3 regions of the Brevibacillus antibioticus genome follow, and region 3 is predicted to be linked to each of the others. Evidence: riboswitches for the same ligand, from Rfam matches in the RefSeq annotation. Region 3 holds a riboswitch; each other region holds the start of a gene.
What was found. A riboswitch is a leader RNA that binds a small molecule or an ion and turns the genes downstream of it on or off. The one in region 3 is predicted to bind lysine.

Region 1: it holds a riboswitch for lysine, as region 3 does, so the genes downstream of both, E8L90_RS17250 (amino acid permease) here and dapD (2,3,4,5-tetrahydropyridine-2,6-dicarboxylate N-acetyltransferase) in region 3, are expected to answer to the same signal.
Region 2: it holds a riboswitch for lysine, as region 3 does, so the genes downstream of both, E8L90_RS14520 (aspartate kinase) here and dapD (2,3,4,5-tetrahydropyridine-2,6-dicarboxylate N-acetyltransferase) in region 3, are expected to answer to the same signal.

What each region holds. Positions count from the first base shown of each region.
Region 1 is NZ_SZNK01000001.1:3,672,287-3,681,486, forward strand. Features, by position in the region: gene E8L90_RS17235 (alpha/beta fold hydrolase) at 1-609, opposite strand, end outside; gene E8L90_RS17240 (CGNR zinc finger domain-containing protein) at 717-1,274, opposite strand; gene E8L90_RS17245 (DinB family protein) at 1,443-1,937, shown strand; lysine riboswitch at 2,022-2,207, shown strand; gene E8L90_RS17250 (amino acid permease) at 2,320-3,768, shown strand; gene E8L90_RS17255 (hypothetical protein) at 3,989-4,858, shown strand; gene E8L90_RS17260 (hypothetical protein) at 4,927-5,118, shown strand; gene E8L90_RS30320 (hypothetical protein) at 5,111-5,257, shown strand; gene E8L90_RS17265 (TolC family protein) at 5,473-6,528, shown strand; gene E8L90_RS17270 (aminoglycoside phosphotransferase family protein) at 6,600-7,511, opposite strand; gene E8L90_RS17275 (aminotransferase) at 7,885-9,063, opposite strand; gene E8L90_RS17280 (Lrp/AsnC family transcriptional regulator) at 9,060-9,200, opposite strand, start outside.
Region 2 is NZ_SZNK01000001.1:3,115,797-3,125,855, reverse strand. Features, by position in the region: gene E8L90_RS14550 (branched-chain amino acid ABC transporter permease) at 1-290, shown strand, start outside; gene E8L90_RS14545 (branched-chain amino acid ABC transporter permease) at 296-1,267, shown strand; gene E8L90_RS14540 (ABC transporter ATP-binding protein) at 1,269-2,030, shown strand; gene E8L90_RS14535 (ABC transporter ATP-binding protein) at 2,032-2,745, shown strand; gene E8L90_RS14530 (DUF2164 domain-containing protein) at 2,872-3,123, shown strand; gene uvrC (excinuclease ABC subunit UvrC) at 3,162-4,943, shown strand; lysine riboswitch at 5,024-5,212, shown strand; gene E8L90_RS14520 (aspartate kinase) at 5,445-6,686, shown strand; gene E8L90_RS14515 (YslB family protein) at 6,736-7,188, opposite strand; gene E8L90_RS14510 (succinate dehydrogenase cytochrome b558 subunit) at 7,618-8,229, shown strand; gene sdhA (succinate dehydrogenase flavoprotein subunit) at 8,249-10,003, shown strand; gene sdhB (succinate dehydrogenase iron-sulfur subunit) at 10,022-10,059, shown strand, end outside.
Region 3 is NZ_SZNK01000001.1:759,756-769,814, reverse strand. Features, by position in the region: gene E8L90_RS03840 (TolB-like translocation protein) at 1-146, opposite strand, end outside; gene E8L90_RS03835 (GapA-binding peptide SR1P) at 254-379, opposite strand; gene E8L90_RS03830 (alpha/beta hydrolase) at 498-1,295, opposite strand; gene E8L90_RS03825 (DUF3055 domain-containing protein) at 1,403-1,702, opposite strand; gene E8L90_RS03820 (MarR family winged helix-turn-helix transcriptional regulator) at 1,781-2,329, opposite strand; gene E8L90_RS03815 (DUF1885 family protein) at 2,510-2,938, shown strand; gene E8L90_RS03810 (glycoside hydrolase family 73 protein) at 3,049-3,687, shown strand; gene E8L90_RS03805 (DUF4912 domain-containing protein) at 3,802-4,164, opposite strand; gene E8L90_RS03800 (hypothetical protein) at 4,273-4,872, opposite strand; gene E8L90_RS03795 (N-acetyldiaminopimelate deacetylase) at 5,141-6,274, opposite strand; gene E8L90_RS03790 (aspartate aminotransferase family protein) at 6,278-7,492, opposite strand; gene dapD (2,3,4,5-tetrahydropyridine-2,6-dicarboxylate N-acetyltransferase) at 7,507-8,217, opposite strand; lysine riboswitch at 8,309-8,498, opposite strand; gene E8L90_RS03780 (flavodoxin) at 8,639-9,079, shown strand; gene E8L90_RS03775 (GNAT family N-acetyltransferase) at 9,148-9,696, shown strand; gene E8L90_RS03770 (EcsC family protein) at 9,671-10,059, opposite strand, start outside.

The DNA of each region.
Region 1 (9,200 bases), 2.9 Mb from region 3:
CCCTTCTATGGACATGTACACGGTACGCTCCGGCAAATATTGCTTGCTCTCCTCAAACCTTTCCATATGGATCACACCGTCGCGAGACCCGAGCAAAGACAGCACAGGCACATTCACCTTCTTCAAGTTCCCCTGACTGTTCGGATACGCTCCCAACAAAAATACTCCACTGATTCGGTCCGGGTGGTTAGCTGCAAATTCAGCTGCCATGGTTCCACCAAGCGAATGTCCTCCGATGACAAACGTTTTATTCGGGTACGCCTTCAATACTTGTGTGGCCCGCGTCATATCACTTACAGCCAAATTCAGCGGCATTCGTGCGAGAAAAACATGGTAGCCGTAGCCAGCCAAAGCACGGGCAATCGGTGCATAGCTCTCCGGTTTGACCAGTGCTCCTGGATATAAGATGAGCCCCGGTTCGCGTGATTCCCCACCTTGGAAAATAATCCAGTCATTCGTATCCATGACGGTTATCCCTTCACCCCCTTGCATGGCCGTTAACGCTGCCTGATCGGGCTGATAAGGCTGCAAATACCATATCGCCAGACAAATCGCTCCAAGTGTCACCAACACGAATGCCTGAAACCATTTTTTGCGTGCTTGACTCATCCTACCCACCTCGTTTCCGTTCCCATGTAGAGTTCTATATATTATGTCTCAAACCTAGAAAAAAACCGTCAGAGACAAAATCCCGACGGTCGTTGGTATTGGCTCCATCAGCCTTTTTCCTTCTGGCGCTCACGAAAACGGCGTACCTTCATCAAGTTTCCGCACATTTTGTCATCACACCAGCGGCGCACCCGGTTGCGACTTTCATCATAAAACACCCAGCGGCAGTCCTCGTTGTCACATATTTTGATTCGTTCCAGATGCTGCGGGGCAAGCAGCTCTGCGAAAGAAGCCGCAATTTGTGCCATGACGAGGGGCCAGCCCTCTGCTTGGCTGGATTGCTTTTGCCTGTAGCCGCCCTCCTCATCTACATACAACACCTGCAGATGAAAAGGGGTGAGAGCCAAAGCCCTGTTCAATTCCGCGAGGTCCTCCTCTTGGAAGCGGTCTCCACGGACAACGGCTTCTAGCATACGTCTCAAACGTTCGCGCAACTGCAAAAGGGAAGCGGCACAGTCCACATTCATCGGTAGCGGAGCGGTTAGCTTGTATGTTTGCAAAAAGGATGACAGCCATTCCTGGTTCTCCAAGCGATTTTCCGCACGACCAGAACCACGCCAATCCCGCCAATCACTATTTAAAAAATCGATACAAAGCCAGCCCATGTAATCATCTCTCCTGACGAAACCCTTCATTTTTCTCTCTTGTATGACTATACAGAATATGGTAATCTATATTTGTAACTACTGTAACTTGATTAACTGGTTACATCTTCATTTCTTACTGCTATTATAGCGTTTCATCAATCTGTTTCACAGACGAGGAGGAAGCGTATGAATCGGAAGGATTTGCTTTTGCACGGTTGGGAATGTACCTATAACAAGGAAGACTGGTATCCACCTTTAAAAGAAGCGCTTTCCGGAGTATCAGCAGCCGAGGCCAGCTGGCGCCCTGTGGGAGAAGCAGCCAACACGATCTGGGAAAACGTCAGCCACCTTCTTTATTACAAAGAACGCCTGTTGCATCGTCTATTGGGCACCGAATTTCCTGGCTCCGCTGAGACGAACGATGATACCTTCATCCCGTCCGGCGGTCCGGATGACGAAGACGCTTGGCAAGCTACTCTCGCTCGTATGGGAAGCGTCCATCGCCACATTCATGAAAAGCTTTCCTTGCTGACGGATGAGGATTTAAACCAGATGGCTACTTATACGCCCATTTACCAAACCGTAATGAGTCTGGTCCTGCATGATGCGTTTCATACGGGACAAATCGTCCAAATTCGCAAGCTGCAAGGCTCTTGGCCTGCCAGACGCTCATTTGAATAACAAAATTTCACATTGATTAATCATTAACAATCCTTTATAGTTGATGAATCACAAAATTTCATACATGTTATCCTCATCTTTCACGGTGAGGATAGAGGTCGCGGCTTTTATATCATCCTGTACGAGATTCAGAGAAAATCAATGACTCCAGGTAAGGAAAATCCGCCGAAACTCATATCGCGTCTCTGTGCGATTGGGTTGGGGCTGTACTCGAAAGGGGCAGAACTGTCACGTTTGCATGCCAAGCAAGCGTGGTGAGCTATCTTCAGTGAAGGCTTGGTGGGGATTGGATGATACCGCCCTATGCCATTTTTTGGCTATGGCGGTTTTTTCGTTTCCGACCTTCCTTCTCAAAAATCAAGAAAGGTCGTGTAAGCAGCTTATGTCACAAAATCAATTGCAACGTGGTTTAAAAGCCCGACACCTGACGATGATTGCCATCGGCGGCTCGATTGGGACGGGATTGTTTCTCGCGAGCGGAGGCTCGATTCATTCCGCCGGACCTGGTGGAGCTTTAGTCGCCTATCTCGCCATTAGTATCATGGTTTACTTTTTAATGACCAGCTTGGGGGAAATGGCGGCCTTCATGCCTGTTTCAGGTTCGTTTTCAACTTATGCCACACGGTTCGTCGATCCATCTCTCGGCTTTGCTCTCGGCTGGAACTACTGGTACAACTGGGCGATTACCATTGCCGTCGAGCTGTCGGCTTCCGCACTCATTATGAAATTTTGGTTTCCGGATACCCCAGCGATATTGTGGAGCGCTTTGTTCCTTGGATTGCTGTTTGCCTTGAATCTCCTGTCCGTGAAAGCCTATGGGGAATCTGAATATTGGTTCGCCTTGATTAAAGTAGTAACGGTTATCGTCTTTATTATTATCGGTGTGTTGATGATTTTTGGCATTATGGGCGGCCAAGCAGTCGGCCTCCAAAACTTCACCAAAGGCGACGCGCCATTCAATGGCGGCTTCATGGCCCTGCTCGGTGTCTTTATGATTGCCGGATTCTCTTTCCAAGGGACAGAGCTAGTTGGTGTCGCGGCTGGGGAGAGCGAAGACCCTGCCCGGAACATTCCGAAGGCCATCCGTCAAATTTTTTGGCGTATCCTGATCTTCTATATCCTCGCTATTTTGATCATCGGGTTGCTCGTTCCATATGATAACCCAAATCTGATCAGTGGCGACATTACGGATATTGCGATCAGTCCGTTTACGATTGTTTTTGAAAATGCCGGATTTGCTTTTGCAGCATCCGTCATGAACGCCGTTATTCTCACGTCTGTATTGTCTGCTGGTAACTCTGGCATGTACGCCTCTACACGCATGCTGTGGAACTTGGCGAAAGAAGGAAACGCACCAAAATGGTTCGCAAAAGTAACAAGTAATGGCGTACCGATCAATGCCTTGATCTTGACTGCGCTCATCGGTGCTCTTGCTTTTCTGTCCTCCCTGTTTGGGGAAGGCGAAGTGTATGTCTGGCTTTTGAATGCGTCTGGTATGTCAGGCTTCATCGCTTGGCTGGGAATTGCCATTAGCCACTACCGTTTCCGTAAAGCGTTTATCGCTCAGGGGCGTGACTTAAGCGAATTGCCTTATCGGGCAAAGTGGTTCCCGTTTGGACCGATTTTTGCCTTCATCATTTGCTGTATCGTTATTTTGGGGCAAAACTACTCGGCATTCATGGGTGGAACGATCGACTGGAATGGCGTCCTGGTCTCTTACATTGGCCTGCCACTCTTCTTAATCATTTGGCTCGCTTATAAAATCACGCAAAAAACCAAGCTCGTCCCTCTTGAACAAGTTGACTTCAACATGGATGAACACACGAAATAATCGAAGAAAAAATACGGACTTCCGTTATCTGAACGGGAGTCCTTTTTCATGCTAGCTAATGTATTAAAAATTACTCCGAAAGAGCCGATAGTATAGACAAGAAGCCATTTGAGATCTGTTTCCTTTCCGTTCTCACACCTCATCCAAGTCATCTGATAAAAGGTAATCATGATCTCCTTCCATCACGACTGAACATGAATCCATGTGAGGAGAGTAGAACATGCACATCCAATCGAATAACCGCTATCTAACACCCCAGTTAACAACTAACCAACCTGCACCGAAAATGGTGACAGGAACTCGTCTAGGATTGCCCCGATTGCCCGAGCACGATACAGTAGACCTTCGTTCTCACAAGGCACGCGAGCTACCTGCTGATGCCATCGAACATCACAGCGTCCAATTTTTCTTTAGCACAGAGATTAATGAGCGTTTGGATAAAATTTTCGCAGATAAACCACCCGAGGCTCGCAAGGCCTTTGACCACATCCTGGAGAAAAATTTTTTCAACTCCACCTACACCTACACCGATGAAGAAAGAGCTGCTTTAGTAGAAGTCGGTTTAACCCAAGGCAAATATTTGGCAAGCCAGTTCATGGATGATGAAAATGCTGCTGAATTTTTGGATAGCCTCCATCTGCTCGCAGGCGTTGCTAAAACAAGAAAGGTTGACCCCGCAACTGGCAGTGTCAGCTACGTAGAGCTTCCGCAAAGACCGCATGGGGCGCCAGCCGACTATGTCAATCCATCCAAGCTGATGGAGCGGTATGACCCGGAAGCCTACAAAAAAATGCAAGCGGACACGACCAATCAAACAGAGAAAGTAAGCACGCTGATTCAGTTCGTCAAAAAGCTGCAACATCGTCCAGACTGGATCTCACAATACCGAAACGAACAAGCTACTCTTCTCTCCGATTTAAAAAATACAAAAATCGCTAATCGCTTTGAGAATGTAAATTCAAAGGACGCCACTGAATTTGTTCGTCAAATGAATACGCTCGCTGAAAATGCTTCCTTTTCTGCCTTTACACCATTGCTACAGACGAATCTTACCTCTTTCATGAACATCCTGGCCAAGAAAACGAGTTAACTGCCCAAAGATGATCGTCACAGCCTCCGCCCTCATGGACATACTAACCCGTAAAGGAGGAGACGAATATGTATGACAATGGCGAAAACGACCTGCCTGATTTCAAACAACTGGATGACAGACTGATCGCTCAACCTCCGACTAGCCCAATATTCGCAATCCGTACCAATCTGGACAAGGAACCAAATGACGTCGACAATCCGTATGTGCAGCAAGACTCTAAACCCACTGGACAATACAAGGGGGAAGCAAATGACTGATCACATCTCAAAGGAAAAGCCGGACATGGGTTATAACGGAAGCAATATGCATGGTTATTCCCTTACACCAAAGGAAGGGACATTGGATCAAACTGCCAAGTCGGCAGCGGAAAACAAAGAAAATAGAGATAAAGAATAGTTCTTTCCCATTACGAAAAACAAATCCCCTTTGGGGAAACAGGCAGATGCTCACTTTTCCTGTTTCCCAAAGGGGATTCCTTTTGGATTTCTGACCAAGAATATGGGGAAAGACATTTTGTTATTGACGAAATTCTACTGGAAATATATACTTTTCATAAATTGCAAATGAGAATCATTATCAGATTCTTGTGTATATGCTCAGGAGGTTGCCCCATGAAATCCAGGCTTTTCAAACACATTTATAGCACAACATTAGTCACTTCTCTCCTCACAGGTGGCGTCCATTTGGCTCAGGCCGCTCCTCTCGTGGCTACTTCTGAACAGACGGATGATTCCCCTTTATCGCTAGATTTCGCAATTGAACAGGCACTAAAAAATAGCATCGATTTCGAGCTGCTTCGGCTTGAGCTAGATATTACAAAATACGAAACATCCATCATACTAAGAGAAAAAGAAGGAATCAAAAAAGCCGACATCATGACGCTGGCTGACGCAAAAAAGAAATTCGAAGACGCTGCCAAAGCGATCAAAGAAGTGATTGTCGATGAAGTCGCCCTGAATACGCAAAAAAACAACATCCAGTTGCAAGTGCAAAAAGCTTTCTTCGAAGTCCAATCATTAGAGGCCAAAATCAAAGCGCAAAAGAAAAGCTTGCAAAGACAGTACTGGTTGGACTCCCAAGAAACAGAAGCTCACAAAAATCTTGCTACCCTTGAAGCCAGCTACAAACAAGCATTGGCCAAGCTCAACGATTTATTGAATGAAAAAGCAGACAAAAAATGGAAAATAGTCACCACTGATCTGACCCAGCACGAGCTGCTTTCCCTTGAGCAATTGCAAGCAAAAGCTTATGAAAAACGTCCTGAGATGATCAAAGCACAAGCAGAAATAGACTTTACCCAAGTCAGAATTGATTACACGGCAGAGTATACCGCACTCAGCACACATAAAGGGATAATCGCAAGAAATGAGCACAAAAAAGCGGAACTGCAAAAACAAAAAACACAGAAGAAAATCGGTCAGGAAGTAAGTGACAACTATACGAAGGCACTAGCAGCGCAAAAGGCATTAGGGGAAAATACAACAAAGAAAGAAACCGCATGGGAGCGCTATCAGGCAACACTCGATCAATATAGATTAGGAAAAGCATCGATGAAAGAACTGATGGAGGTCGAAGCAAACCTATTTGAATCCGAAACAAAAGCAATCGAATCGATTTATCAATACAATCTCGCTGCTACTACCTTGAATCAATCAACTGGCTATTAATATTTCGTGTCACGAAATATCGCATTCATTCATTTCAAATAGAGAAGGCTTCATCCCACAGGGTGAAGCCTTTACTCATTGATTAGCCTCTCAAAAGCTCCCGGCATCACCAAACGACCACCGTCCGCGCCAAAATCCTCTATGAACCACCAAGCCGATAGTACACTGTGGCAATAGGCCCACGCCAACACTCTCTCTTTTTGCAAAGACAGTGCCCTCGTCAGCCCATCGACCCGCTGTTTCACCACTTCTTCTACCCCATCCTCAGGCAAATGGTTCAGCAAAAACGGAATCACCTCGTATTCCGTCTCCCCGATCAGTCCTTTTGGATCAATTGCCAACCACGGCTCTCTTTCGGCGCGCAAAATATTTTCATGATGAAGATCACCATGCAGCAGACATGGTTCTTTTTGTGTGGAGAGAAGCTTTTTGTACCATTTCATGGCTCGCTCCACCATTTGCTCGGGAATCGATCCTGTCCCCCCTTGGAAATGAGGGCGAATCTGTTCCAGTCCCACAGCCCAGTCTGCGATCGTCGGAAACGTAGACGCAAGCTTGCCACCTTTCGAAACGGGTGTATGCATTCTTTTGATCACGTCCGCCAAGCATTGTATTCGCTCATCTTCGCTACTCAGCTTGTCCAGTGTCTCTCCTGGCATGATGCGCTCCAAAAGCATGATCCCTTTTTCCTCGTCAGCATCGAGTAGCTGCACCATTCCCCTGCCTGCAAAAGCCCGAATCGCTGCCAGCTCTCTCTGCCAATCCAGTCCAGGCACTCCCAGCTTCAGCACTGCGTTTCTCCCATCCTGCAACACAACTGGTGCTACAAAGTTATAGGAGAGTGGAAACGGCTCTAGTACCTTCAAAGACCACCGCACTTCGCAATCAGCAATCAACTCATGAAAGGAATCGAGCCAGAGACGACCTGCTTCTTTATGTACGCCCGTAATTGTTTGCGTAAAATGGGTTGGCAATAAAATCATTAGGAATCTCCTCCTAAAAAGCTTGTGGCTTTTAAACTTCTTGCCCTACCTTCACTCATCTTCTTGCACCAGCTTTCAAGCTGCTCCCTTACCGCAGCCGCGTAAGAAGAAGTGCATTTCCAGTCAAGCGCCTCTGGAGCCCATCCCAGCCTTGGAAAAAATGGTGGGGAATTTCAGCTTCACCTATGAAACACTTCATCGAAACTTCTACGTTTGAAGCACTCCCACCATTTTTTCCGAGGCGGCCAGTGAATCCCCCCTTGCGGGGCGTAGGCCGAAGCGTAGACTGGAAATGCGCTTCTTCCCCACCACAGCCACTTCACCAAAAAGGGAGCAGCATGAAAGCCGCCCCCCCTTTATTTCCCTGAAAATATTAGGACAGTCGTCCCATCAAGCGCTCCATACGTTCAAGCGCCTTCTTTAACTGCTCCATCGATGTTGCATAAGAACAACGGATATGTCCCTTCCCGCTTTCGCCGAATACATCTCCAGGTACGACAGCTACCTTTTCCTCCATGAGCAACTTCTCCGCAAATTCAGAAGAGCTAAGACCTGTAGAAGCTACAGACGGGAATGCGTAGAAGGCTCCGTCTGGCTCATGGCAAGTCAATCCGATATGACGGAATCCATCTACCACATAATTGCGGCGCTGACGGTAGCTCTCGATCATTCGTTCCATATCAGAACGTCCATGACGCAGGGCTTCCAATGCAGCCATCTGAGCCATTGTCGGAGCACACAGCATAGTGTACTGATGGATTTTCAGCATGCCTGCGAGCAAATCAGGCGATGCGCAGACATACCCCAGACGCCAGCCGGTCATCGCGAACGCTTTGGAAAAACCGGAGATCAGGATCGTCCGATCTTTCATTCCTGGCAGTGCCGCGATACTATCGTGCATGCGACCATAGGTAAGTTCCGCATAAATCTCATCGGAGATCACCATGAGGTCGTGCTTTTCAATGATCGGCAAAAGTGTTTTCCACTCTTCAGCCGTCATCGTCCCCCCGGTCGGGTTATTTGGATAGCAGAAAATGATTGCTTTTGTACGCGCGGTGATGTGCGTCTCCAACTCTTGCGGTGTCAGCTTGAACTCGTTTTCCATCGTTGTTTTCAGGAATACCGGCACCCCACCAGCCAAGCGAATAACAGGTTCATAGGAGACGTAGCAAGGTTCCACGACCAATACTTCATCACCTGGATCGAGAATAGCACGCAGTGCGATATCAATCGCTTCGCTGGCACCAACCGTCACGAGAATTTCTGTCTCTGGATGATAGCTGACCGAAAAACGTTCCTCCAAGTATTTCTGAATTTCCACACGCAATGGCAGCATACCTGCATTGGATGTATAAGCTGTATGTCCACGCTCCAACGAAGAAATCGAAGCTTCTCTCATGCGCCAAGGAGTGACGAAATCAGGCTCCCCTACACCTAAGGAAATGACTCCCTCCATCGATGCTGCCAAATCGAAAAAGCGGCGAATGCCTGATGGCTTCAACGATTGAACTGTACTGGATAAACGGTTTTTGACTTCAACTTGTGTACTCACGGCGTAACCACCATCCTGTGATCTTCGTCACGATCTTCCAGCTCAATGCCATCGTGCTTGTAACGTTTCAAAATAAAATGTGTAGCTGTTGAGACAACTGAATCAAGAGTGGACAGCTTTTGCGAAACAAAAGTCGC
Region 2 (10,059 bases), 2.4 Mb from region 3:
TCATGCTTGCTTCGGCACTGGGAGGTGTCGCCGGAATTTTGATCGGGATGGCGTACTCTGCGCTCATTCCGACGATGGGGATGACGCTTGGCTTCAAAGGTCTGGCTGTTTTGATTTTAGGTGGGGTAGGCAGCATTCCTGGGGCCATGGTGTGCGGCGTATTGCTCGGGATTATCGAGGTGTTTACCGTCGCGTACGGAGACTCGTCGTATCGGGATGCAGTTGCTTTCGGCTTGATCATTCTCATTTTGCTCTTGAAGCCGGAAGGACTATTTGGACGTAAAGCGTAAGGGAGGTGCAGACATTGGACATTCTCAATCCATATAACTTACAGGTACTGACATTTATTTTATTAAACAGTATTTTGGCGATTAGTATTTACATTACGCTCTCGACGGGCCAGCTTTCTTTGGGACATGCGGGCTTTATGAGCATTGGTGCCTTTACAGCGAGTATTTTGACGAAGCAAGCGGACATGCCGCTGTTTATCGCCATCATAATTGGCGGACTGGCGGCAGGGCTGATTGCCCTGCTGATCGGTGCTCCTACATTGAAGCTCCACGGCTTGTACCTGGCGATTGCTACGCTTGGCTTTGGTGAAGTGATTCGCGTTGTTTTTCTCAATATGGAGATTACAAATGGCGCTCTTGGATTGACCGGACTTCAATCGATTGGCAATTACTTGTACGATTTTGAAAAAGCAATGGGGTTAAAAGCGCAAGCCTTTGGCATTTCGGTCATGCAAATGAAGTCATTATCGACCTTTTTGTTTATGCTGCTTCTGTTTGCCTTCGTCCTTTTCCTGACACTGCGTCTGAACCGTTCTCGTCTCGGGCGTGCTTTTGAAGCGATCAAAGCAGATGAAACGGCGGCACGAGCGATGGGATTGCAAGTCAACTATTATAAGATGCTTGCTTTTGTGATCGGTTCCATTTTGGCAGGGGTGTGTGGAGGATTGTTCGCTCACATTACGACGACCATTACGCCAGATGATTTTAACTATCATAAAGTCGTAGAGATTTTGTCGTATGCCGTGATTGGCGGCAGCGAAGTGGTATGGGGGCCGCTGTTTGGTGCCTTGGTTTTGACAGCACTGCCGGAGGTACTGCGGGGTTTGGCTGAGTATAAAATGCTCATGTACGGTTTGATCATGGTCGGTGTAATGGCGTTCCGTCCGCATGGCTTGATCGGTGCCGACACGTTCCAAAAGCTGTTCAAGCGTCGTCGGGGCAAGTCATCGGACAAGGAAGCGAAGGGGGGAGTATAAGATGTTGCTGGAACTTGCAAACGTAGGAAAAAGCTTTGGCGGCATCACCGCTCTTCGTGACGTTTCTTTTGCGGTCGGAGAGGGTGAAATTGTCGGCTTAATTGGTCCGAATGGGGCGGGAAAAACGACTATTTTCAATATGGCAACGGGCATATTCGAACCAACGACGGGAACCTTTACTTTTGCCGGACAGAAGCTAAATGGAATGGCGCCTAACAAAATTACCGAAATGGGGATTGCAAGGACGTTCCAAAATATTCGCTTATTCGGTCACATGAGTGCATTGGATAACGTGAAGGTAGGATGTCATTCGCGAATGAAGGCCGGCTTCTGGGCTTCCCTTTTGAAAACATCGGGACAACGTGCGGAAGAAAAGGCCGTGACCAAAAAAGCAGAGGAGCTCCTTGAATTCGTAGGCTTGTCTGACATAGCTGACGTCCGCTCGGATACATTGGCGTACGGTCAACAACGGCGTCTAGAGATTGCACGGGCACTGGCTACGGAACCAAAACTCTTGCTATTGGACGAGCCTGCTGCAGGAATGATCGAGACCGAGACGAAAGCGCTCATGGAGCTGGTCAAAAAAATTCGCGATGATGGGACGACTGTTTTGTTGGTCGAACACGATATGGGATTAGTCATGAACCTGTGTGAAAAGGTCGTATGTATCAACTTTGGGGTCAAAATTGCTGACGGCACCCCGGCTGAGGTACAAAACAATCCAGATGTGATTGAAGCCTACCTCGGTAAGGAGGACGAATAAGATGCTGAATATACAAAGCTTGACGACCTCCTACGGTCAAATCAAGGCGATTCGCGGGATAACGCTGGAAGTGCCTGAGGGCAAAATCGTCTCGCTAATCGGGGCGAACGGAGCGGGTAAAACCACAACCATGCGTACGATCGCAGGTCAACTGAAGCCTGAAGCAGGAGCGATAACGTTTTGTGGTCAACGGATAGAGGGTTCGAGACCCCATCAGATCGTGAAAGCCGGATTGGCGTTAGTTCCAGAAGGGCGTGCAATCCTCGGGAAGATGACCGTGCTGGAAAACCTGGAGATGGGCGCATTCCAGCGCAACGATGCACAAGGCATCAAGGACGACATGGAAAAGATGATGGCCTGGTTCCCCATCCTCAAGGAGCGTCTTTCTCAATTGGGAGGGACGATGTCTGGCGGTCAGCAGCAAATGCTAGCCATTGCCCGCGCATTGATGTCTCGACCGAAGCTGCTGCTTTTGGACGAGCCGTCGATGGGCTTGGCTCCTATTGTGGTGGCGGACATTTTCAAGGTGATCAAAGAAATCAATGCGGAAGGAACGACCGTCCTTATCGTGGAGCAAAATGTCAAACAGGCCCTCAAAATCGCTGATTACGGGTATGTACTGGAGGCAGGGCAAATCGTATTGGACGGTACAGGAGAATCATTGTTGAACGACGAACGTGTAAAAGAGGCATATTTGGGCGGTCGCAAGCACTAGGTCTGCCTATAAAAAACTGTCGCCATGGAATGAGGCGGCAGTTTTTTTCGTATTGATTCCATGGTACTATGAAGGATAGAACGTATATTCTCTTATGATGCGAAAAAGGGAAGGAAGCCGGATACGATGCCAGCCAAATTGACGAGAGAGCAAATGGAATATCTTGTTCATCAAGTACAACGCTATTTTAAAGAAGAACGGTCGGAGACACTCGGCAATTTGGAGACGGAAGAGTTGATTGACTTTTTTTCAAAAGAGCTCGGCCTCTTCTATTACAATCAAGGGGTGCAAGACAGCCGGAAGCTGTTGATGGAACGGATGAGTTCCTTAGAAGATGAACTGTATGTATTGGAAAAGCCAATCCACAAGAACAAATAGATGCAAGGCAGATATAGAGCAAAGAGGAGGGAGCAGCCATGAACAGCTCCTTAAAAGATAAACTGGCCGTCCTGCCAGATAAGCCGGGCTGCTACCTGATGAAAAATGCGAGCGGGGAAATCATTTACGTAGGAAAAGCCAAGGTGCTGAAAAACCGCGTCCGCTCTTATTTTACAGGCAGTCATAACGGGAAGACGCAGCTGTTGGTCAGTGAGATCGTGGACTTTGAGTACATTGTGGTATCCTCCGCGATTGAGGCGCTCATTCTCGAGTGCAACCTGATCAAGGAGCACGACCCGCGTTACAATGTCATGCTCCGCGACGACAAGACGTATCCGTACATCAAAATTACGAATGAGGCGCAGCCACGCCTGGAGATTACCCGTAAGGTATTAAAAGATAAAGCTAAGTATTTCGGGCCATATCCGAATGCCGGAGATGCCTCCGAGGTGAAGAAGCTGCTGGATCGACTCTATCCGTTGCGAAAATGCCGCAATATGCCCAAGCAGGTTTGTCTTTACTACCATTTGGGACAATGTCTTGCGCCCTGTGTGTACGAGGTATCGGCAGAGGAAAATCAGCGTTTGGTGGATGAAATCAGCCGGTTCCTCGATGGTGGCCATGAGGAAATGAAGCAAACCCTCACGGAAAAAATGCTGCAAGCTGCAGAAAACATGGAGTTCGAACGCGCCAAGGAATATCGCGATCAGATCAAGAGCATCGAAGCCGTAATGGAGAAGCAGAAGATCACGTTCAACGATACGGTAGACCGCGACATTATCGGGTTTGCTGTGGAAAAAGGCTGGATGTGCATTCAGTTGTTCTATATGCGAAAAGGGAAGATGATCGAGCGTCAGACGACTTCCTTTCCATACTATGGCAGCGAAATCGAAGACTTCATGTCTTATGTGAGCCAGTTCTATTACGACAAGCAAAATGCACTGCCAAAAGAAATTTTGCTCCCGCAAGAGAGTGAACCGGAGCTTTTGAGTGAATGGCTGGGCATCAAAGTCCATGCGCCGAAAAGGGGCAAAAAGCATGAGCTCGTGATGATGGCTTCCGAGAACGCCCGTATAGCTTTGCAGGAGAAGTTCGCGCTGATGTCCAAGGACGATGCTCGTACGGTCCAAGCGGTACACAATCTCGGTCACATTTTAGGAATTCCGGTTCCTCATCGAATTGAAGCGTTTGACAACTCCAACATTCAAGGAACAGAGCCTGTGTCTGCGATGATTGTCTTTACAGACGGCCGCCCTGATAAAAAGGAATACCGCAAATTCAAGATCAAAACCGTCGAAGGGCCAGATGATTACGGCTCCATGCGCGAAGTCGTTCGCCGTCGTTACTCTCGCCTGCTGAAAGAAAACCAGCCGATGCCTGACCTGATTGTGATCGATGGTGGAAAAGGCCAAATCAGTGCGGCTATGGATGTGCTGGAAAACGAGCTGGGTCTCTATATTCCCGTCTGTGGACTCGCGAAGGATGAGAAGCACCGCACCGCTCAGCTCATGTACGGAGATCCGCCAGAGCCTGTGAATCTTAGACGTGATAGCTATGAATTTTATTTGTTGCAACGCATCCAAGATGAAGTCCACCGTTTTGTTATTACATTCCACAGACAATCCCGGACGAAAACGATGCTCTCCTCACAGTTGGATGAGATCCCGGGTATTGGTGAAAAACGACGCAAGCTGTTGTTCTCTCATTTTGGCTCGTTGAAAAAAATGCGCGAGGCGACCGTCGAAGACTTCCGCCAATTAGGGATCGGCGACAAGCTGGCGAAAGAAATCATCGGGCATCTGCGCAAGCTGGACACATGAGTTCAAAAAGGAATTGATCCATTTTTAGACTCATGATATAATCCGATTCAAACAGAATAGTTAGCCTCACTTCCATTATGGAGTGAGGTAGAGGCGCGAAAACCAAGAGTACCACCCTGAGATCGGGTATCTGTGAAGGGGACGGGAAAGGGGAATTCGCCGAAGTGTGGAGGGAAACCCGCTTTTCTCCATGCTGGGTCTGCGTTGAACAAATGCAGGACTGTCATCTGCACTTTTGACCAATTGTCAGATGGAGAGCTATCTCACGGTGTGTCAATGTGAGTTTTGATGGTGATAACTGTCAATCTTCGTTGTCCGCGTGTATTGGGAGGGAGGAACCGGTATGTCGAAACAATAGGCAGCGGCAGGTCTTATTCCTTGTCGGTGCCTTTTTTTGTAAAATAAAAATGCAAGACTTTTCCTTATAGAGAGAATAGTGAAAAACCATACAATACGAGATAAATACCAATATTGGATATGAGAAAAAGGGAGAGAAGCCGCATGGGGTTGATCGTGCAGAAATACGGAGGCACCTCTGTAGGTACCATTGAGCGAATTTTGCGAGTTGCGGATCGAATTATCAGCTACAAAGAGGAAGGACATGATGTGGTAGTCGTTGTTTCTGCAATGGGCAAATCTACTGACGTGTTGGTAGACATGGCCAAGCAGATTAACGCATACCCATCCGAGCGTGAAATGGATATGCTGCTGACTACAGGGGAGCAGGTTTCGATCGCGCTTTTGTCGATGGCTTTGCATACAAAAGGCTACGATGCCATTTCTCTTACGGGCTGGCAAGCTGGAATCACCACGGAGGCGATTCACGGAAGAGCACGGATCAAGCAGATTGAGCCAGAGCGGATTCAATCTGAGCTCGGCCGTGGTCGTGTGGTGATCGTGGCAGGATTCCAAGGGATCAGTGACGAAGGTGAAATCACGACGCTCGGCCGCGGTGGATCGGATACATCTGCGGTTACACTCGCAGCGAGCTTGAACGCTGAGAAATGCGAAATCTTTACGGACGTGTCCGGGGTGTATACAGCTGATCCGCGAATGGTTCCAGCTGCGAGCAAGCTGGATACAATCTCGTATGATGAGATGCTGGAGCTGGCGAACCTTGGTGCAGGGGTTCTTCATCCGAGGTCAGTAGAGGCTGCGAAAAAATACAAGGTAAGGCTGGTCGTCCGCTCCAGCTTTACTGCCGAAGATGGTACGTACGTTGAGGAGGTTGCCAACATGGAAACAGGTAGAGTAGTAAGTGGAGTTGCACACGATGAAGATGTAGCCAAAATCACGGTTGTCGGCATGCCTGCCAGGGTCGGGACGCTCTCCCGTTTGTTCAATACACTGGCGGACAATCAAGTGAACGTCGATATTATTATCCAAAGCTCTTATGATGCTACTGTTACAAATATTTCTTTTACAGTTGCAGCGGATGACCTGAAAAAAGCACTGGATACGCTAGACAGAAACAAAAACGAGCTTGGCTTTGAAAAAATCGATTTCGAGGAAAGCTTGACCAAAGTATCCATTGTTGGCTCTGGAATGATCAACAATCCAGGAGTAGCTGCCGAAATGTTCCGCGTTCTGGCAGAAAAAGAAATTTCTATTAAAATGGTATCAACTTCTGATATCAAAGTTTCTTGCGTCATTCCAGCAGCTTTGACAGAGCAGGCTGTTCGTAGTCTTCATTCGGCCTATGGTCTGGATGTTGAGGAAACCGCAGTCGTGCACGGAGTATAAAAGATGGATGCTCCCTCTCCCTTTATTACAGGTAGAGGGGGCATTTTGTTCATGAAGCCACTTGTACAGAGATACGTATGTCAGAAGAGCTTTCCATTTCGATTTTGCTGAACGCTTCTCTTTCTTTCCACTGCTCAATCATACCAGCAATAATCCCGGCTTCAAAGGAAAGACTGCATCCCAGTCTTTCTATAGACTGATAGCTAAAAATGGAATGGTTGAGTGAATAGACGATAGTTTGCCCGGTCTCCTCTACGACGTCTAGCTGGCCTAATCCGAGCCGTATAAAAGGCATAATTGGACCTGTTGCAGATTGAATGGGGATTTGGCGGCCCATATTTTTTCCTATCCAATAGAGAATATGGTTTTCACTATCGCCTAGCAGGGTGCTAGTCAGCGTTTCGCGTAGAAGATGATAGCCAAGATAGGGCATATTCATTCTCTCAGCATAGGGAATGGTCTCTGGCGGCAACAGTGCTGCGAGCTGATCCTTCTCTTTCATATGTGCTTCCCTCCTGTCTGTACTAGATTATGAGGAGGGACCCGCATTCATGACATCGTAATAGAAAAAATAGCTGGACTAAACAAAGTTATTCTATCAATGTATTTAGTACATTGATTATCTTGACGCTCTGTGTCGACAAGAGTACAATTGGATTTGGTCAAAGTTTTGCCCAACTTTTTCTCGAATTTTGACACATTCCGACAAATTCATTTGATCTAGTGAACGCAGTCTTTTATATGAACAGCGTCAAGATGTTGTTCATAAAATGATCGTGGCGGTTTTGCTATGTCTAATGGGTGAGGCAATGGGTTAGGATATTGGGGAAAGGTCTATCAAAACGGTCGAAGCCGTTTTGGACCGCTTGCGGTAACGCTTGACGTTTTTCACAGAATTAAGAGTTACATACATTGAAAGGGGGACCATTTTATGGCGAAAGGCCATAGCTTTCTCAGTCACAAGCTCCACTCACTTCTTGGTTTGTTACCGATCGGGCTCTTCCTGCTGTTTCACTTGACAGCCAACTATCAAGCGACCCGTGGAGCCGAAGCTTTTAATCAAACAGTTGGTTTGATTGAAAATGTTCCATTCGTACTGGTGCTTGAATTTGCTTTTATCTACCTCCCGATCTTGTTTCACGCTGTTTACGGTCTCTACATTGCGTTCCAAGCGAAACAAAACGTAGGGAACTTCGGTTACTTCCGAAACCAAATGTTCTTGTGGCAACGCGTTACAGGAGTCATTACCCTTATTTTTATTGTTTGGCACGTTTGGGAAACCCGTATCCAAAAAGCAATGGGTGCACACGTGGATTTTGACATGATGGCAAACATTTTGAGCAGTCCTGCAATGATCGTATTCTACACAATCGGGATTATTAGCACGACTTTCCACTTCTCCAACGGACTGTGGTCGTTCCTGGTTCACTGGGGAATTACAGTTGGGCCGCGTTCCCAGCGCATTGCAACATTCCTGACTTTGGGCGTATTCGTAATTGTAACCTTCATCGGCTTGCGTGCGATGTCGGCTTTCATTTTGTAGGGATAGGGGGACAAAACTCATGGCAAAAGGTAAACTGATCATTGTCGGTGGAGGTTTGGCCGGCTTGATGGCTACCATCAAAGCAGCAGAAAAAGGCATTCCTGTTCAGCTGTTCTCCCTGGTTCCGGTAAAACGTTCCCACTCTGTCTGTGCACAGGGCGGTATTAACGGTGCGGTAAATACCAAAGGGGAAGGCGACTCCACATGGGAGCACTTCGACGATACAGTATATGGCGGCGACTTCTTGGCAAACCAACCGCCAGTTAAAGCAATGTGTGATGCAGCACCTGGCATCATCTATATGTTGGACCGTATGGGCGTTATGTTTAACCGTACGCCAGAAGGTCTGTTGGACTTCCGTCGTTTCGGGGGAACCAAGCATCACCGTACCGCTTTTGCGGGTGCGACAACTGGACAACAGCTTTTGTACGCATTGGACGAACAAGTACGCCGTTATGAAGCTGAAGGTCTGGTAACCAAGTACGAATATTGGGATTTCCTCGGAGCCGTTTTGGACGATACAGGAACCTGTCGCGGGATTACTGCACAAAACATGCGTTCCGGTGAAATTCAATCCTTCCGTGCAGATGCCGTTATTTTGGCAACAGGCGGACCTGGTATCATCTTCGGTAAATCGACCAACTCCATTATCAACACAGGTACAGCAGCGTCTGCGGCGTATCAACAAGGGGTTATCTACTCCAATGGTGAGATGATCCAAATTCACCCAACGGCAATCCCGGGCGACGACAAGCTGCGTCTGATGTCGGAGTCTGCTCGTGGTGAGGGTGGCCGTGTATGGACGTACAGAGACGGTAAGCCTTGGTACTTCCTGGAAGATAAATACCCTGCATACGGAAACTTGGTTCCGCGTGACATCGCGACTCGCGAAATCTTCTCCGTTTGCGTAGATATGAAGCTGGGTATCAACGGCGAAAACATGGTATACCTCGACCTGTCCCATAAAGATCCAAAAGAACTGGATGTAAAATTGGGCGGTATTATCGAGATTTACGAGAAATTCGTTGGGGATGACCCACGTAAAGTTCCAATGAAGATTTTCCCTGCGGTTCACTACTCCATGGGCGGTATGTGGGTAGACTACAACCAAATGACCAATATCCCTGGTTTGTTTGCAGCAGGTGAGTGCGATTACTCTCAGCACGGTGCAAACCGTTTGGGTGCGAACTCCCTCTTGTCCGCAATCTATGGCGGTATGGTAGCAGGTCCAAAAGCGATCGAGTACATCAAAGGCTTGAACAAATCCTCTGATGACCTGTCTTCCACGCTCTTCGACGGCTTCACAAGCAAAGAGCAAGCGAAATACGACAGCATTCTGAAAATGGACGGAACAGAAAATGCTTACCTGATCCACAAGGAACTGGGTGAGTGGATGACTGACAACGTAACGGTAGTACGTTACAACGACCGTCTGCAAAAAACGGATGATAAGATCGTTGAACTGATGGAACGCTACAAGAAAATTAACATCAACGATACGAATAAATGGAGCAACTCTGGTGCTGCGTTTACCCGTCATCTGTGGAACATGCTCGCACTGTCCCGCGCGATCACAATCGGTGCGCTCAAGCGCGACGAGAGCCGCGGTGCTCACTACAAGCCTGACTTCCCTGAGCGTGATGACGAAAACTTCATGAAGACGACAATGGCGAAGTTCAATGCTGAAACGACTGCGCCTGAAATCTACTATGAAGACATCGACGTATCCCTGATCGCACCACGTAAGCGTGACTATACGTCTGACAAGAAATAAGAGAGGAGGAAACTGATCATGGCAGAAAAATTGATTCATTTGATTATCACTCGTCA
Region 3 (10,059 bases):
TCATAACCGGCTCCGGAAATTTCAGGCTTGCCTGCCTCGATTTTTTCTTCATCACCAATACTGTAAGCAAGCGCCGGTGTCCCGCTCCACAGAGATGTGACCAAAAGTGCAGCAGCCAGCATTCCCTGCATCGGTTTTCGCTTCATGAAACAATTCCTCCTTTTACAACGATTCTCACACTTATCCATTATCCTCCATACGGAAAAGGTTGTCAAAAAAAAACAGGCCTCCACATAGGCCTGTCGACTATTTTTTATTCTTTTTCCTGTCTGTCATCAGGTCGGCAGTCACAGTTACACGCCGCATAAAGCGTTTTCACTGAATTACTTTCAAAATGTTCGATGATGGTTCCGCAAGTCTGACATACGATAGTTCCCATCTATGTCCCCTCCGCATTCAATTGATTCACATATTACTACAAATGTTATGTTACATTCATCTTAATATGCTACACCATTCGGAGTCAAGATGCATCTGTTGATAATTAGTATGTCACATTAGATCAAAATATTCTCATTCAACCAGTTCGCGATTTTTTTCATGACTTCTTCCTTTTCAGGCTCATTCAAAATTTCGTGCCGCAAGCCTGCGTATCGTACAAACCTTTGTTTATCTGAAAAGCCCGCTGTAAACTGCTCCACAGCATCCGCATCAACCAATGTATCAGCACCAGCCTGCAAAACAAGGACAGGGTGCTTGATTCGATTTCTTTCCTCCCACGCCTTTTCCATAGAGCGGTTCAATTCCGTGAACCATCTAACACTTACCTTGGAATAATTGAGCGGATCGTTCTGATAAGCAGCCTGAACAGCTTCGTCGCGCGATACCATGTCGGGAGTGATTCCATTAGGCATGACAAGTGTTGGCCAGACCCGATCGAGAAACTGTGCCAATTGCTCCTTCCACGCCGGTACAGTCAGCTTGAGTTTCAAGCATGGAGATGTGAGAATTAACCCTGCCAGCTCTTTACTCCGCTCATCCGTCTGAATAAAGCGAGTCGCAATGAGCCCCCCCAAACTATGCCCCATTAAAAATACAGGCTTCTCTCCTGACGCATCGGCAAGAGCAGTATTCGTCCACTCACGTACACGGGACAAATAGTCTTCGAATGATTGAATATGCCCCCGTCTCCCAGGAGAGCGCCCCCATCCGGGCAAATCTTCCGCATATACATCCCAGCCTGCCTGATTGAAATAGGCTGCTACATGCTCATAACGCCCATGATGCTCTCCTGTTCCATGGACGAGAACAATTGCTCCCCGAGAATCTTTGGCCGACCATTTATGTACATCCATTCTCACTGTTCCTCCTACTGCTTGATTTCTTACGATTATACTAAAAACAGAAGGCCGTATTTTAAAGAAAAACCAAAACGAGCAGAAGATAAACTTCTGCTCGTTACCTAATACTGATTTTCTTCAAATGGAATGGATGGTAAATGCTCCTGAAAAAACTCAGCAAGCGCTACTGCCTCGTTCTCCGAATCCAGCCTGAAAATTTTTTGCAGGTATCCTGGATTCACCGCATCTTCAGAACTGAGAAGAGTCGATTGCCCTGTCTGCATACAGATCACCAACGGCTTCCCATAAAACTTGTGTGTAAATACCATGCCAAAGTCGTATCGTGTTCCCTCTGAAATAAATCCGAGAAAACGTACATTAGCATTCTCCGATACGTCGTATAAGTGGTCGTAGTGCTCCATCAGCAATCCCTCCTCAACAGTATTTTGGCCTCCGAATTTTGTGAAATATTCGGATTATTCACTAGTATAAGCGAAAAATCACGTTTTTGCCACCCAAACAGCATCATTTACCAGACGCGTCGGGTTCATGACCCTGTCTTCCCCTTCTTGAATCCATCTTACTTTTTCTGCACCATGCAACGATTGCGCGACAAAGGAGAGACATTCAAAGAACAGTTCAACTACTGCTGTACTGTATCGTTCCTCCATTTTCTCCAATGCATACGTCAATCTAAAAATATCTGGTACACTTCTTCGACTGGCTTCCAATACTTCTTTTCCTTTTTCAGTCGGGTATACGTGAACCACACGCCCATCCAACTCCGACTTTTCGATGGTCACCATGCCTTTCTCCATTAATTTCTTGATATGAATGACAATCGATGAGGGATGCCAGAAGGTCCAATCTGCAATTTGCGTGACGCGTACACCTTCATAACAGTAGATGATCCAGAGAATGTTTAGCTGTACGGAAGAATCCAATTCGGCTTCCTTCGCTGCCCGCTCCCAGTCTTCTTTGTTCACCACATCGATGGCGCGCATGGTGTTTAAAGCTTCGAATACGTGTCTTATTGAGGCCTCCTGCATGCGTATATTCCTCCATGATCCTTTATCGTTCATCTAATGGCATATAAATATGATATATATTTTACACTTTTCAGAAAAGACGCGCAATTATTTTTGGTCGCCAACTGCCTCATTGCCAAAGAGTGGAAGACAATGCTACACTAAACGCACAGAATACCGGTACTAGGAGTGAGTGCAGTCGTGAAACTTCAATCGGCCTACATCTATTTCGTTGATGGTTCTACCGCAGCATCTGTAAGTATTGACGACGTGAAAGCCAAGTTTACGCGATACGTTGACATGACCTCAAAAACAGGAAAGCAGTTGGGCTGGACCTATGCAGATGCCGCTTTCCCTTACAACCTAGAAGAACGCCCTGAAGGAAAGGACTCGTGGTTCCTTCTTAGAGGAAAAGACCCAAACATGTACAAAGCCATCGTTGTTGGAGTCGGGAGCAAAAATGAAAACGGTTCCGAAAAGCATTACATACAAGTGTCCCTCCCTGAATCAGCGACGCACGGCGATAAAAACAAGGCAAATGAGTACTGTCGATACCTGGCCCGTGATTATAAAGCAGAGCTCCACCTCTTCAACAAGCGTATTCAATATTTCCAACCTCGAAAACCATAAAGAAACATGAAAAAACAGTCGAGAAATATCGACTGTTTTTCATGTTCAGGCCTATTCCCCCCGATCTCTTTTTTTCATACAAATAACAAAGAGAGGAAAGGGGGGAGCTTATGGATGCCCAAGCATTTATTCAGCTGATTGCTGACCACGCCAGAAAGTCTTATCAGAACCATCGTATATTCCCCTCCATTACAATAGCGCAAGCCGTACTCGAGTCAGGTTGGGGTCAAAAAGTACCTGTTGATCCTGCAACTGGGACATCCTCGTACAACCTCTTTGGAATAAAGGGAACGGGACCTGCCGGATCTGTCACTATCGAAAGCAAAGAGGTGGAAAACGGAAAGACGGTTACACGTACTTCCCAGTTCCGCGCTTATGAAAATTACCAGCAATCCATGGAAGACCATGCCCAGTTTTTACGTAAGCCCGCATATAAAAACGTGCTGGCAGCCGCTACTCCCGCACAAGCCGCACAGGCTTTAGAAGAAGCCGGCTACGCTACCGATCCTGCATACGCTGAAAAGCTGACGAACCTCATTCAGACGTACAACTTGACCCAGTACGATCAATTTGTCCCAGAAGAGCCACAAACGTTTCCTCCCTGGAAATGGGAGCTGGGCAATCGCGCGTTACAGGAGGGCTTGCTGACCTCACCTGAATGGCTAAATAAGTTAGACGAACCCATGCCAGTATGGGCTGCTTTAGCAATTGCCCTGCGACTGCTGGACAACCAGCGACAGAAGCCATGAGTCCATGAATAAAAATCAAAAGCCCCATTGCCACAAGTAAAATCTCGTGGATAATGGGGCTGTTTCGTATAAAAATGCAGTTGCCTCAGTCGTAACGTTGCTTGAGCACGTTGATCAAATCATTTGAGACCTGGACAGCGAATAAAACCTTCCGTCCACCATCCGAATTCCCAGATCGACGCAATATTCCAATCCTTGCGTCACTCCGTACAAAATCCATTCGGAAGAACGGTGGTTGATATCAAAATCAGTGTAAAGGTCAGTGCCATCATTTCGGATCTCTTTGCGGTACGTCACATCAAAAAGGCGTAGGACAAAAGGCAGTTCAGCAAATGGAATAGCAAACTTTCGCTCTATTTCTTGCTCGAATTCCTTTGTCATGCTCCACTCTGCCTGAATGGACTGCTCATCTTTCCAGGCAATGCGTATACTCGGGCCTTCTACATCCGTGGACGATCGCGGGGGATTTGTCTCCATTCGCTCCCATCGTTCCTTTCTTTTACTTGCTATTACCAAGTATATTGGCTTTTCCCTATATTATAGCACGGGGACATGCAAAGTGGAAACGCATCCAAGCCATAATTTTTAACGCCCAACTGTAAATGTATTTTCACCGACGGCTACATAAGAAGTGAATTTTTCGGTTTTCATTTGAACTTGTACTTTGTAAGTGCCGTATGCTTCGAGTTTCGTAGATACAAAAGGCTCAGAAAAATAAAAGCTGTTTGCATTTTGCGTGGAGTATTTCCATTCTTTCCCTTTAGACACTTCTTTGCCGTCCGGTCCGATCAACACGAGTTGCATGCGCAAGTCTTTGGCTGCGGGCGCGTCATCAACCTCTACGAATACGTTAAACGTACGAGGCACATTTTTATCGCTGTATCCTTTGACAGGGTTGCTGAACACGACATTTTTATTGCGGGTCTGCTGAATCCCTTCGACCACAATAATATTTACGTTTGGCTTAATCACTTGCAATTTGCCAGATTGCTGATCGTAATCGACGAAACCACCGAGCTTGTTCACTATTGATTCTACCGATTCAGCCTTGGATGCTGGCATTTCACTCGCTACGGTTTCCGCACCGAAAAATACGCGCATCGCACCCTCTCCCAGCGCAGTAGTGCTCCCCACCCCTGCTGCTACAGTCAACGCCAACAAGGCCGATAACCATGCTTTTTTCATGTCAATAATCCTCCTATATGTGTGCGCGGTAGCGCTTGTTATTCCGGAATTACTTCTCCCTAGTTTATACGTTTGGAAAAAGAAATAGTTGTGCTTCCCTAATAAGTTTTTTCAACAATATCCACACTATCCACAAGCACAAAACCTTAGGAAGAAAGACTTATGCACAGAGATGCTCGTAACTACTTCTTACTCTTGATGAGAATATTGGGAATGACACAGAAAAAAGAGCGGCTATCCAGCCACTCTTTTTTGCTCCTGACACCTACTACTCCTGTTGCGAAAGCCTTGTAAAATACCGGGAGACCAGTCGAATAGCGACCTCAATCGCGTCTTCGTTTGGCTCAATTTTGGAATGGTGCAAACCGTACGGCGTTTGCACACCCAGCCAAAACAAAAAGCCAGGGATTTCTTTCAAAAAGTAGCCGAAGTCTTCTCCGGTCATGGCTTCCTTGCAAGTGATGAGAGTTACCTCTTCACATTGTTCCTGTACCCATTGCATGAAATCTATCGTTAGCTGCTCCTCGTTGTAAACCTGGCAGTAACCAACACCGTAGTCAATCGTTGCCTGGCACTCAAAGCCCGCTTCTATTCCCTTTACGAGAGATTCAATGCGGCTCTTGACGAGTGCCATCGATTCCATCGAAAAGGTTCGGATGGTCCCTTCTAACCTGGACTTCTCCGCGATGATGTTCTGCTTCGTCCCGCTCTCCAGCTTGCCAATCGTTACGACGGCCGAATCCAATGGATCTATATTGCGCGAAATAATCGATTGAAGCTGTGTCACAAGATGGCTTCCTGCAACCACCATATCATTCGCCTTGTGCGGGAAGGCGGCATGCCCCCCTTTGCCAACCAAATCAATGTACAGCTCAGAAGTGTTGGCAAACAAGATTCCTGGCTTCGTCGCAATATGCCCAACTGGGTATTCTGGCGCGATATGCAGGGCAAAAATGCAGTCCGGTCGCCACCCTGCAAACTCTTCACTTTCCAACATCGGCCAAGCACCGCCAGGACCTTCTTCTGCTGGCTGGAAGAGGAAGAGCAAATCATCTGCTATCGGATGCTCCGTAAAATGCGTTAGGAGGCCAAGGGCGATCGCCATATGCATGTCATGCCCGCATGCATGCATATACCCTTCATGAAGCGAGCGAAACGGATAGGACGTTTCCTCTACGATCGGCAGGCCATCCATATCCGTCCGCCAGGCAATTAATCGTTTTGGCTTTGTTCCTGCCAGCTTGACCAATATGCCTGTCCGCCACGTTTTGATCTCGATTCGCTCCTGAGGCAGCTTTTTCAAATAATCGAGCAAGTATTGTTGCGTCTTCACTTCAGCAAAGCCGGGCTCCGGTATTTGGTGCAGGTCTCGGCGAATTTGTGTAAACAAGGAAGTCGTCATGGTCTACGCCTCCTTTTTCGTACCTGTTCTAGTTGTTAATTGCTCCTCAAACACGGTAAGGAAACGGTCCACATCGGCTTTTGTCAACGTTAGTGGCGGAAGCAGACGAACAATCGTTTTCTGCGTCACGTCAACGAGAATTCCTTCGTCAAGCAATGCTTGCTGCAAGTGGCTTACCTCTTCCGGGGTGGAAGAGAGCGGAATTCCAACCATCAAGCCTTTTCCGCGAAGGGATTGCAGTTGATCTGGAAGACGCGTTCGCAACGCTTCCAAGCCTGACCACAGGTACGCAATCACTTCTTCTACGTGAGCGATGAAGGCTGGATCAAGCAATTCATCCAACACGACATTCCCCAGGGCTGCAGACAGTGGCGATGGTGCAAATGTCGTTCCGTGATCCCCCGGTTTGAACTGGTTCATCAGCTTTGGACCAGCGATGACACCGCCAAGGGGAAGCCCTCCCCCTATGCCTTTGGCGAAAAGGATAAGGTCTGGCGTTACGCCTGCATGCTCATAAGCAAACAGCTTTCCTGTCCTGCCCATTCCTGTCTGTATCTCGTCCATGATGAATAACATGCCTTCTCGTTCACAGATCGCAGCTACCTCTTGCAAGAACGCTCCCGTTAGCGGCACGACACCGCCGGAACCCAAGACTGGCTCCATGACGACCGCAGCGGGTCTTGCTTCCTGGCAAATTGCTCGCAATCCTGCCGTGTCTTCCGCATCCAGTTCATAAACAGGAAAAGCCGGCTGAGGAAAGTCTTGATAGACGTGAGCCTGCCTCGTCAGACGCACTGCTCCAAGTGTTCGTCCGTGAAAGCTGTTGCGTAAAACAACGATGCCTTCACGACCTGTTCCCTCGTTTTTCGTCCATTTGTGAATCAGCTTGATCGCAGACTCTGTGGCCTCAGCACCAGAGTTAGTGAAAAATACCTTACCGCTGATGCTGTTCGCAACCAAACGCTCGGCTAAACGGATAGCCGGCTTGTTTAAAAATACATTGGAAATATGCAAGAAGCGCTCTCCCTGCTCACGCAGAGCCTGTACAATGCGCGGATGAGAATGCCCCAGAACATTTACCGCGAGTCCGGTAAACAAGTCGAGATAACTCTTTCCGTTCGTATCGTACAAGTAATTTCCTTCGCCTTTGTCTATGGCAATCGGAAGTCTTTTGTAAGAGGAGACGATATATTGTTCATCGAGCGAACGCCAGTCCATGTGCACTCTCTCCCTTACAGCTGACGTAGCTCCTGCTTGATCTCTGTCTTGGAACGAGTTTTTTCATCGATTTGTTTGATCACACGTGCAGGCGTTCCCGCAACTACTACGTATGGAGGTACATCGTCAATTACGACAGCACCCGCTGCAACGACAGCACCTTTTCCTACGCGTACACCTTCCAGAATGACAGCATTTGCTCCGATGACAACATCATCCTCGACAACAACTGGCTGGGCAGATGGCGGCTCGATAACGCCCGCGATAACCGATCCCGCGCCGATGTGGCAGTTTTTCCCGATGGTTCCACGTCCACCTACTACAACATTCATGTCGATCATCGTACCTTCACCGATAACTGCACCGATGTTAATGGAAGCACCCATCATGATGACCGCGTTGTTACCGATTGTCACTTGGTCACGGATAATTGCGCCTGGCTCAATACGCGCTTGAATCCCTTTTGTATCCAGCAAAGGAATGGCGGAGTTGCGGCGGTCGCTTTCTACTACATAATCTTCAATTTTGTCTGCGTTAGCAGCGAGCACTGGCTCAATCTCTTTCCACTCACCAAAAACAACACCAGTAGGACCAGTAATGAAGGCTTTGGAGCTCGCACCGAAGTCGATTCCCTCCAGATTCCCTTTTACATATACCTTCACTGGTGTTTTCTTTTCGCTTTTTTGAATAAACGCGATAATTTCGTTAGCATCCATCATGTTCATAGTTACATCCTCCTCAAAATAACAGCATGGTCAATCAAAAAAAGCAATGAGTGCATTCGCTATCTCATTGCTTTTGATACTACGTAAGCAAATCATAAATAGCGCTCCACAAAAAGATGTATGGTCCCTTGTGACAGGATGTTCATTTTTCATGACACACCCCAGCCTGTGCTACGTAGGGGCATAGCATAAGCTTCGGCGCTCTAGCCTTTCTTCCTTCTCCTGCCCCCTGGCAGATTGCGAAAAGGCTTACTCTTCTTCGGCGCACCTCTATTTAGAGTACATTATAATAATTTTATTTAACTCTACCAAAATCAATGAAACGTGGCAATAAGAAAAAAGTTATTGACAACGATTATCATTTTCATTATTTTTATTGATGAGAATGATACTCATTATCTAATTGGAGGTTTTACGTTTTATGAGCATTTTGATGGTATACGCGAGCATGACAGGGAATACACAGGAAATTGCTGAAGCAATTGCAGAAGGTATTCGTTCAACTGGTGCTGAGCTGGAGATAAAAGAAGTGATGGATGCGAACGCAAAAGAACTCGAAGCTTACGACGGAATCTTGCTTGGTGCCTACACATGGGGCGATGGCGAACTGCCAGACGAATGCCTAGATTTTTATGAGGAAATGGACGGTATTGACCTCAGCGGGAAAAAGGTTGTTGCTTTTGGCTCTTGCGATTCCGCTTACGAGCATGTCGGTGCAGCTGTTGATATTTTGCTGAAAAAGGCGAGTGAGCGTGGCGCGGAAACACCAATGGAAGGATTGAAAATCGAGCTTTCTCCTACTGCAAAAGAAGTGGAAACTTGCAAAGCATTTGGGGTATCATTTGCTGAATTGCTCGGATAATCGGTGTTTCCCAAATACTTTGGCACATGCTATACTATCAATCCAACTTTTTAAGGAGGATTGATCTCATGTCATTACATACGGACGAGATTCTCTTACGGCCTCTCCACCAACAAGACGCAGCCGAGCTCCTAGAGCTTCGGCTGCGTAATCATGACTTTCTCCAACCATTTGAACCAATCCGCCCCGCTTCATTTCTGACCCTCACAGGACAGCAAGAACAGATTACACAAGCGCAGATTGATTTTGAACGCGGTACTGCCTATGCTTTCGGCGTATTCTCTAGAGAATCAGGAAAGATGATCGGACGTGTAGCGTTATCGAATGTCGCACGCGGCGCATGGCAAAATGCTACGATTGGGTACTTCATGGATCAGGCGTGCAATGGCAAAGGCTATACGACATCAGCAGTAAGTCTCGCTCTCCACTTTGCTTTCACGAAAGCTGGGCTACACAGGGTACAAGCTGCTGTTATGCCCCGCAACCAAGCTTCCATTCGCGTCTTGGAAAAAGGCCGGTTTCGCCAGGAAGGGCTTTCGTTACGCTATTTGCAAATTAACGGTGTATGGGAGGACCATCTCCTCTACGCTCTTACTGCTGAGGAGTGGTCTTCGTAATCTCTCCGCTCTTATCGCTCTCACGTAGCCGCTCCAGGATGCGCCGTTTGCGGTACAGCATCATCCCCGCTTCGGCGACATCCTGTACGGTTGAGCGATTCAAATACGCCCCGAATAAAATACCCGCAATGGGCACCATTTGAAATAACTTTTTCCACCCAAAGTTTTCTGTGTACGTTACCACGACTTCACGCCATCCCTGCAATTGCGCCATTACCTCTCTTTGTGCATGTGGATCATCAAAGCGGGAGAGCTCAGCGAGTATCGCTTTTTTCCCTACGATGTCTGATGAAGCAAACTGCAAGCATTTGACGACAAACAGCCGCTCCCTCTTCTCTTCAGGTCGATAGCCATAGGCAAGAG